Regions from separate parts of the Fulverythrobacter fulvus genome, predicted to be linked through region 1. Evidence: predicted binding sites of a transcription regulator. Region 1 holds the regulator's gene; the other holds the start of a gene.

Evidence for each region. The regulator LexA, encoded in region 1, represses DNA repair genes until DNA is damaged. The targets are predictions, from matches to a motif close to GTTCCNCNCTTGTTCT.
Region 2: a site for LexA is predicted at 2,629-2,644, ahead of uvrA (excinuclease ABC subunit UvrA). Genes of this name have one in related genera too.

What each region holds. Positions count from the first base shown of each region.
Region 1 is NZ_JBANRM010000001.1:219,771-224,145, reverse strand. It holds gene moaC (cyclic pyranopterin monophosphate synthase MoaC) at 1-456, shown strand, start outside; gene WFP36_RS01045 (molybdopterin molybdotransferase MoeA) at 461-1,657, shown strand; gene lexA (transcriptional repressor LexA) at 1,728-2,420, shown strand; gene WFP36_RS01035 (ComEC/Rec2 family competence protein) at 2,427-4,375, opposite strand, start outside.
Region 2 is NZ_JBANRM010000001.1:760,974-765,348, forward strand. It holds gene uvrA (excinuclease ABC subunit UvrA) at 1-2,559, opposite strand, end outside; gene WFP36_RS03620 (transferrin-binding protein-like solute binding protein) at 2,689-4,375, opposite strand, start outside.

The DNA of each region.
Region 1 (4,375 bases):
GACGAATCGGGCGCGGCCCGGATGGTGGACGTCGGCGCCAAGGCGGAAACGGCTCGCAAGGCAGTCGCAACCGGGCGTATCCGCATGTCGCCCGAAGCGCTGGATGCGATCCGCGAAGGCGACGCTCCCAAGGGTGACGTGCTCGCCGCGGCCCGCATTGCCGGGATCATGGCCGCCAAGAAGACGGGCGAACTGATCCCGCTGTGCCACCCGCTTTCGCTCGATGCCGTGACTGTCGACTTCACTTTCGAGGACGATGGCGTGCGCGCCACCGCCACGGCCAGCCTCACCGGGAAGACCGGGATCGAGATGGAAGCCATGACTGCCACCTCCATCGCGTTGCTGACCGTGTACGACATGGCCAAGGCGTTCGACAAAGGCATGGTGATCGAAGGCGTGCGCCTGCTCGCCAAGAGCGGCGGCAAATCGGGCGAATGGCGGGCACCGGAAGCCTAGGCAGATGAAGCCGCCCCTTCCCCTGAAAGAGGCTCAGGCCCGGCTGCTGGAAAGTGTCCATGCATTGCCGGCCGAGGATGTGCCGGTGGAGGCCGCGCTCGGCCGCTGCCTTGCCGCACCGCTCATTGCCCGGCGAACCCAGCCTGCCGCCGATCTTTCCGCGATGGATGGCTATGCCCTGCGCGAAGGTGAAGCCGGGCCCTGGCGCGTGGTGGGCGAAAGCGCGGCCGGGCACCCCTTCCCCGGAACAATTGCCCCCGGCGAAGCGATCCGCATTTCCACAGGCGCCCTGATGCCCGCAGGCGCGGATGCCGTACTGCTGCAGGAAAACGCCGCGCGCGATGGCGACAGGCTTAGCCTCAATGGCGAGGGTGAGCCGCGCGCGCGCCATATTCGCCGTGCGGGCTTCGACTTCCGCGGCGGTGACGAACTGCTCCCCGCAGGAACGCGGATCGGCCCGGCACAGGTCGCGCTCGCGCTTTCCTCCGGCAATGGCGCACTCGGCGTCCACCGCCGTCCGCGCCTTGCCATTATCGACAGCGGCGACGAACTGGCCGCCGATCCCGCCAAGTGCGCACCGCACCAGATACCCGCCAGCAATGGCGCGATGCTGGCGGCAATGACACAGGGGCTCGCCGCCGAAATCCGCCGCATCGGCCCGGTTGCCGACGATCTCGGCGCGCTGGCGGCGGCGTTCGATCGGGCAGGCGATGCCGAGTTGATCGTCACCAGTGGCGGCGCCTCGGTCGGCGATCACGATCTCATCCGCCCGGCGCTCGAAGCATGGGGTGCGCAAATCGACTTCTGGCGCGTGGCGATGAAGCCCGGCAAGCCGCTGCTCGTGGCCCGCAAGGGCAGCACGACCGTGCTGGGCCTGCCGGGCAATCCCGTTTCCAGCTTCGTTACCGCCTATTTCTTCCTGCTGCCCATGCTGCGAGCCCTTTCCGGGGATCGCCGCCCCCAGCCCGCCCCGATCCCGCTTCGGCTTGCGGGGGAAATGCCGGCAGGCGGGGCAAGGCTGGAATTCGTGCGGGCCTTGCTGGTGGATGGCGAGGCAGTGCCGGTCAGCGAAAAGGACTCGAGTGCCCTGCGTGCGATGGCCACTGCCGAATTGCTGCTGGAACGGCCTGCCAATGCCCCTCCAGCCACGCAGGGAAGCGTTGTTCCGGCCTATTGGATCGGAAATGGCGGGGTTGCTTGACTTGTAGGAAGAAGTTGCCTAGTTGTTCCGCATTCGTTCCCTAAATGGAACATTTGAGGAGGCCGCTTCGATGCTCACCGCCAAGCAACATGAGCTTCTGTTGTTCATCCAGACCCGTCTGGAAGAATCGGGCATTTCCCCGAGTTTCGAGGAAATGAAGGAAGCGCTGGACCTCAAGTCCAAGTCCGGAGTGCACCGCCTGATTTCCGCGCTGGAAGAACGCGGCTTCATCCGCCGCCTGCCCAATCGGGCCCGCGCGCTGGAAGTGCTCAAGAACCCCGAAGATGTGAACGCCAAGGGCAGCAAGCCCGCCGCTCCGGCCAATGATGCGGTGAGCCGCATCGCGACGCCGCCGCGCGCTCCGGCCTTTGCCGCCAATGACGTGATCGAGATTCCGCTTCACGGCAAGATCGCCGCAGGCGTTCCGATCGAGGCGCTGGAAAGCGACCGCACATTGCCGGTTCCCGCTGCACTGCTCGGCGCGGGCGATCATTATGCGCTGGAAGTGTCCGGCGATTCGATGATCGAGGCCGGCATTCTCGATGGCGACTTCGCGCTGGTGAAGCGTACCGACCATGCCCGCGATGGCGAAATCGTGGTGGCGCTGGTGCGGAACGAGGAAGCGACGCTCAAATATCTGCGCCGCGAAGGTGGCCGCATTCGCCTCGATCCGGCCAATGCCGCCTACGATCCGCAATATTACGAACCGCATGAAGTGATCGTGCAGGGCAAGCTGGCGGGCCTGCTGCGCCAGTATCACTGAGGCAATTCATCGAGACGATGTGGCAAGCGCGCCCGGCCCTGTGTCGCGGCGCGCTTGTCTGCTTCTCCACCAGCCATGATTGCCTTGCCCCTCGGCCACAGTCTTCACTTCATGCCTGCCGAGATAGATCGCGAGGCCACCGGTCTCGTCGAGGGAGCGGTGATCCGCCTTGATCCAACGCGGATGGCAGGATCGCGGCAGATAGCGGTCCGCCACGACGATGTCGGCCAGATCGCAGGCCGCGGCAAGTTGACGCTCGTCGATCCGCTCCTTGCTCAGCGCCAGCAGCAAGTGCCACTCGCGCCCACCCCGGTTTAGGGTCGCAACGCAGAAATCCGCGCTGCAGCGGGCTCCGTGCCACTGGGTCAATATCTGGACCTCGCCTTCGGTCCCGGCCATTTCCTGAAGAGTCTCGCGGGCAAAGCTGCTGCGCGATTCCCGCAGGACCAGCAGCCGCTCGCCTTCACCCGAAATGCCGACTTCCCGCCCGTCGCGCGAAATCAGGACATCCGGCACCGGCGTGATCGCCAGCAGGAAACAGGCAAGTCCCAGCGGCACTGCCGCAAAGAGCCGCACTCGCCCGCGCCACAACCCGAGCCAGAGCCCGCCTGTGACAAACAGGGCGAAGGCGCCCTTGCCCATTTGCGGCATCAACTTCACTGCGCCCGGCTGATCGGCGGTGAAATGGGCCAGCGCCAGCAGAAGCTCGAGCGATTTACCCGCCAGCCACCATGCCGGGCCGCCCAGCCCGACAGTGTCGAGCGCCAGCCCCAGCGCGATCAGCGGCATGGAAACGAAAGTCGTCAGCGGGATCGCGACGACATTGGCAAAGGCCCCGTAAAGCCCGGCGCGATGGAAATGGAACAGCACGACCGGCATCAGGGCGAATTCGATCACCAGCCCGGTAAGCAGCAGCATCGTCCCCCGGCGAAGCGCCAGCACCGGCCAGCCTTCATCGCGCGGGGCGAGGAAGGCCCGCACCGGACCGGCACCGTGCAGCGCGACGATCGCGATCACTGCCGCAAAGCTCATCTGGAAGCTCGGCCCCACCAGCGCTTCCGGCCAGAGCAGCAGCACGAATGCGGCCGCCACCGCGATGAGCCGCAAGGAGAGCGGCTCGCGCCCCAGGGCCAGCGCCAGCAATACCAGCACCGTACCGACGCAACTGCGCACTGTGGGAACCTCGGCCCCGGTCAGCAGGGTGTAGCCGATCCCCGCCAGTGCCGCGATGGCCGCCGCTGCCACGGGCAGGCGTACGCGCAGCGCCAGCCATGGCCACAAAGCCAGCAGCCTGATTGCGATGAAATAGGCCGCCGCGATCACCGCACTGACATGCAGCCCGCTGATCGATAGGAGGTGGGAGAGCCCGGCATCGCGCATCGCCACCTCGTCCGCGACCGCGATGGCACCCCGGTCGCCGCTCGCCAGCGCCGCGGCAATGGTACCGGGAGAACCGTCGAGCCGGGAACGGACATGATCCGCAAGACTGCGCTGCAAGGCGCCAAGGCCGCCGGACCGGGCGGCAGGCTCCACCAGTTCGGGCGAGGACAGGGCACTGCCTGTCCCCGCCAGCCCGTCAAACCAGGCGGCGCGGGCGAAATCGTAACTGCCCGGCAGTAGGGGCGGCGCGGGCGGCATGAGCCGGGCTCTGATCCTGACCCGGGCGCCCTCCCCCAATCCGGTAACGTCCTTTTCCAGCGGGAGATTGACCCGCACCTTGATTGCCCGCCCGGTTCCCGGCTCGCGCGTGGCGAGCACCAGCCTCACCCGGCCTTCGGCGGGCTGCTCGATCCGTTCGAGCACGCGGGCGTCGAATTCTCCCGCAACCGGCCGCGCAATCGGCTCCGTCCCGACCAATGAAGACTTCGCCCAGACGACCGCGACTCCGAGCGAGAATGCGAGTCCCATGGCGAATATTGCCATCCGCAAATGGGCGCGCCGGTCATCCGTGCGCC
Region 2 (4,375 bases), 540 kb from region 1:
CTGCTGGCCGACCTTCACATAACCCAGCCCCACTTCGTTGAGCATGTGCATCTTGTCGCGGATCGGCGGCACGGCCTTGAAGAACTCCTCCGCATCCTCGATCGTCATGTCGAGCACATCGGCGATGGAGTGGCCCTTGAACTTCACTTCCAGCGTTTCGCGATTGTAGCGCTTGCCGTGGCATTCCTCGCAAGTGACGTAGACATCCGGCAGGAAGTGCATCTCGATCTTGATCAGCCCGTCGCCCTGGCACGCCTCGCAGCGGCCGCCCTTGACGTTGAAGCTGAAGCGCCCGGCCTTGTATCCGCGCGCCTGCGCTTCCGGCAGGCCGGCGAACCAGTCGCGGATCTGCGTGAAGGCGCCGGTATAGGTGGCCGGGTTGCTTCGCGGCGTGCGGCCGATGGGCGACTGGTCGATCTCGATCACCTTGTCGCAATGTTCGAAGCCGGTGATCTTGTCATGCGCGCCCGCGATCACCCGCGCGCCGTTGAGCGTGCGGGCAGCCCCGGCATAGAGCGTGTCGATCGTGAAGCTGGACTTGCCGCTGCCCGATACGCCGGTGATGCAGGTGAAAGTGCCGAGCGGCAGGCTGGCGCTGACATTCTTGAGATTGTTCGCCCGCGCGCCATGGACGGTCAGCTTGTGGCCGTTGCCCTTGCGGCGCTGTTTCGGCACCTCGATCTGGCGGGTGCCGTTGAGATAGGCGGCAGTGAGGCTCTTCTTGCTCTTGAGGATATCCTTCAGCGTGCCTTCGGCCACCACTTCGCCGCCATGGACGCCCGCGCCTGGGCCAAGATCGACCACATGGTCCGCCGCGCGGATCGCATCCTCGTCATGCTCCACCACGATCACCGTATTGCCCAGATCGCGCAGGCGCTTGAGCGTTTCCAGCAGCATGTCGTTATCGCGCTGGTGCAGGCCGATGGAGGGCTCGTCCAGCACGTAAAGCACGCCGGAAAGGCCGCTGCCGATCTGGCTGGCGAGGCGGATGCGCTGGCTTTCCCCGCCGGACAGCGTGCCGCTCGTCCGGTCGAGATTGAGATAATCCAGCCCGACATTGTTGAGGAAGCCCAGCCGCTCGTTGATTTCCTTGAGGATGGCCTTGGCGATCTGGTTCTGCTGCGCGGTCAGTTCGTGCTGGAGATTGCCGAACCATTCCACCGCATCGCTGACAGACAGGCGCACCGGCGTGGCGATATCCGCGCCGGCGACCTTCACGGCCAGCGCCTTTTCATTGAGGCGCTTGCCGCCGCAGGTCTCGCAGGGCTGCGCGGTCTGGAACTTGGACAATTCCTCGCGCATCCAGGCGCTGTCAGTCTGGCCCATGCGGCGGTTGAGATTGCCGATCACGCCTTCAAAGGCCTTACGCACGGTATATTCCTTGCGCCCATCCTTGAAGGTCAGCTCCACCGGCATGCCGCCCGTGCCGTGCAGGATGATCAGCTTCTGGTCCGGCTCAAGGTCTTTCCACGGCGTTTCCAGGCTGAAATCGTAAGCCTTGGCCAGGCTAGCCAGCACCTGCATGTAATAGGGCGACGGAGGATTGCTCTTGGCCCAGGGCACCACGGCGCCCTTCTTCAGGCTCAGTTCCTCATTGGGCACGACCAGCTGCGGGTCGAACAGCAGCTTTTCGCCCAGCCCGTCGCAGGCCGGACAGGCACCCTGCGGAGCGTTGAAGGAGAACAGGCGCGGCTCGATTTCCTCGATGGTGAAGCCGCTGACCGGGCAGGCGAATTTCTCGCTGAACACGATGCGGTTGGCGGGCAGGCCCGCCCCCTTGAGCTGGCCGCCCGTGACATTCGGCCCGCCCTGCTCCGCCTCTCGGCCGGGTACTACGCCATCGGCCAGATCGACATAGGCCAACCCCTCGGCAAGTTTCAGCGCGGTTTCGAAACTGTCGGCAAGGCGCGTTTCGATCCCTTCGCGCACGGCGAGGCGATCGACCACGACTTCGATGTCATGCTTGTACTTCTTGTCGAGCGCGGGCGCCTCGGCGATCTCGTAAATCTCGCCGTCGATCCGCACGCGGGTGAAGCCGGCTTTCTGCCATTCGGCCAGTTCCTTGCGATATTCGCCCTTGCGCCCGCGCACCACCGGGGCGAGCAGATAGAGCCGCGTGCCTTCGGGCAGCGCCATCACCCGATCCACCATCTGGCTGACGGTCTGCGCGCTGATCGGCAGGCCGGTGGCCGGGCTATAGGGCACACCCACCCGCGCCCAGAGCAGGCGCATGTAATCGTAGATCTCGGTAACCGTCGCCACGGTGGAGCGCGGGTTGCGGCTGGTAGTCTTTTGCTCGATCGAGATAGCAGGGCTCAGGCCATCGATATGCTCGACATCCGGCTTCTGCATCATCTCCAGGAACTGGCGGGCATAGGCGGAGAGGCTCTCCACATAGCGGCGCTGCCCCTCGGCATAGATCGTATCGAAGGCCAGGCTGGACTTACCCGAGCCGGAAAGCCCGGTGATGACGATCAGCTTGTCCCGCGGAAGGTCGATATCCACGCCCTTGAGATTATGCTCGCGGGCACCGCGTACGGAAATGGTGGTGAGTGACATGAGCGCGATCTGGGGGCTGGAGGGCGAAGAGTCCAGTGACCTTCAAGGCAGACCGCCGGACGCCCTTTTGTTCCGCAAATGTTCGCGCCCGTCAAGAGCCCCGCTTAGAACAGGTTCGTTGAAGACGATCTATTGCTTGCCCACCGCGACTCCCATGATGGCAATCGTCTCCGCGCCATCGAACGGGTTCGTGACACGCCCGCCGAAATCCGCCCCGATCTCATTTGCGGCCGGGCCGAAAAAGTTGCCCCGAAAATACGAGGAACTCACGCCGGCTCCGCTGAAGCTTGCCGCAATGGGTCGAGGCACCCGTGCATCTATCGAACCGTTCAAGCCGAATGAAGCGAGGCTCAGCACCTGACCGGACGCATCGTTGGTCAGAACGGGAGAGATGTCGCCTGTCACCGACATTGATGCGAAGTTGGCCGTGAGATTGAAATTGCCGGAGACGGCGTAACTGTTGTTCCCGCCGGAAAAACTGGCCCCGCTGCCATAGAGGATACCCCGATAATTTGCCGATCCGGTGGTAGGGAAAATGGTCGACGATATCGGCATGCCATAGATGAAATAGGCTGTGCTGGAGGCGACATGACCGGCAGTCGACGCGGGGCCGGAATGGGTAAGGCTGCCGAAGCTCAGATAGGAAAGGGCAATCGTGGGATTTGACGCGCCCGGATTGGAGACATGCAATTCGTCGGCAATGCTGCCTGAAGATCTTCGATAGGCTGAGAAGGACGCATTGCTTTGCCCTGCCACGCGATCCGCTGAAGTGAATGTTACCAGCGGTTCGTTCATCTTCGCGAAGGCATAGCTTCCGGAAGTGAAATTCACGGTCACCGCATCTGGTTCACCCCCGATATAGGTGCCCGGTACGGCGACCGGCCTGCCATTTGCATCAAGCTCGACTGTCCACCCATTCGCCCAGAACCGGGGATAGAGGTTAGGGCCGACGGTTCCGGTGAAGGCATGCTCCCCCGTCAGGCTATCGAGCCCGGGATTCCCGCCTGCCTCGGCGCGGCGGCCGGTGAGCGTTCCCATGATTGTGATATTGGTGTCCGAACCGACGAAGACGGCGCCCAGCTCATCCGCGCCAGGACCGTAGAAACGGCCTTTCAATTGATTGTACATGGGAAAGATGAAAAGCCGCCCGGTAAATTCGTTCGTGTTGGACGTAAGCGTCGCTTCGCCATCATAGGCAACCGGAGAATGAGGAACGCCGGTTCCGGGTTCAATTGTCGTATATTCGCCTGAGAGCAGAATTTTGCCCGTGCCGAAATCGACCCCCAACACACCTTCGCCGCTGAAGGAAACAAGATTATCGTAATAGGCAATCACCCCGAGCATGTCGGTGGTGAAATTGCCCTTGCCGCTATGCGGCATATTCGCATCGGGAGTTTCCACGCCGTAAGTGAATGCGTCGAACGTGCCTGAAATTGCGCTGTTACTCTCAACGGTCCGCTGCCAGAAACCTGCTCCGACATAGCGATAGGTCATGCGCCCGCTCGTTCCGGGCCTCGTCATGGTCAGAGAATCCGTCGTATTTCCGCTCTTGCGGACATATACGTCGATCAAGGCGTTGCTTTGCGCCGCATCGCGATCAGAAGCGCCGAAGGATTGCGACTTTCCCCCACCAGTGATCGTGTAGCGTTTTGCCGAGGCGTCGTAGACCACACCGATTGAGGAGAATGCCGCCGAGTTGGTGCCCGGTGAACCATTCTTTGGATAGTTTGCACTGCCGCTCACGCCGTCGTTGACAAAGTTTTCGCTCGCCAGCGGAGTCAGCAAATCGTCATTGGTGCCTGTGGACGGCGTCGGC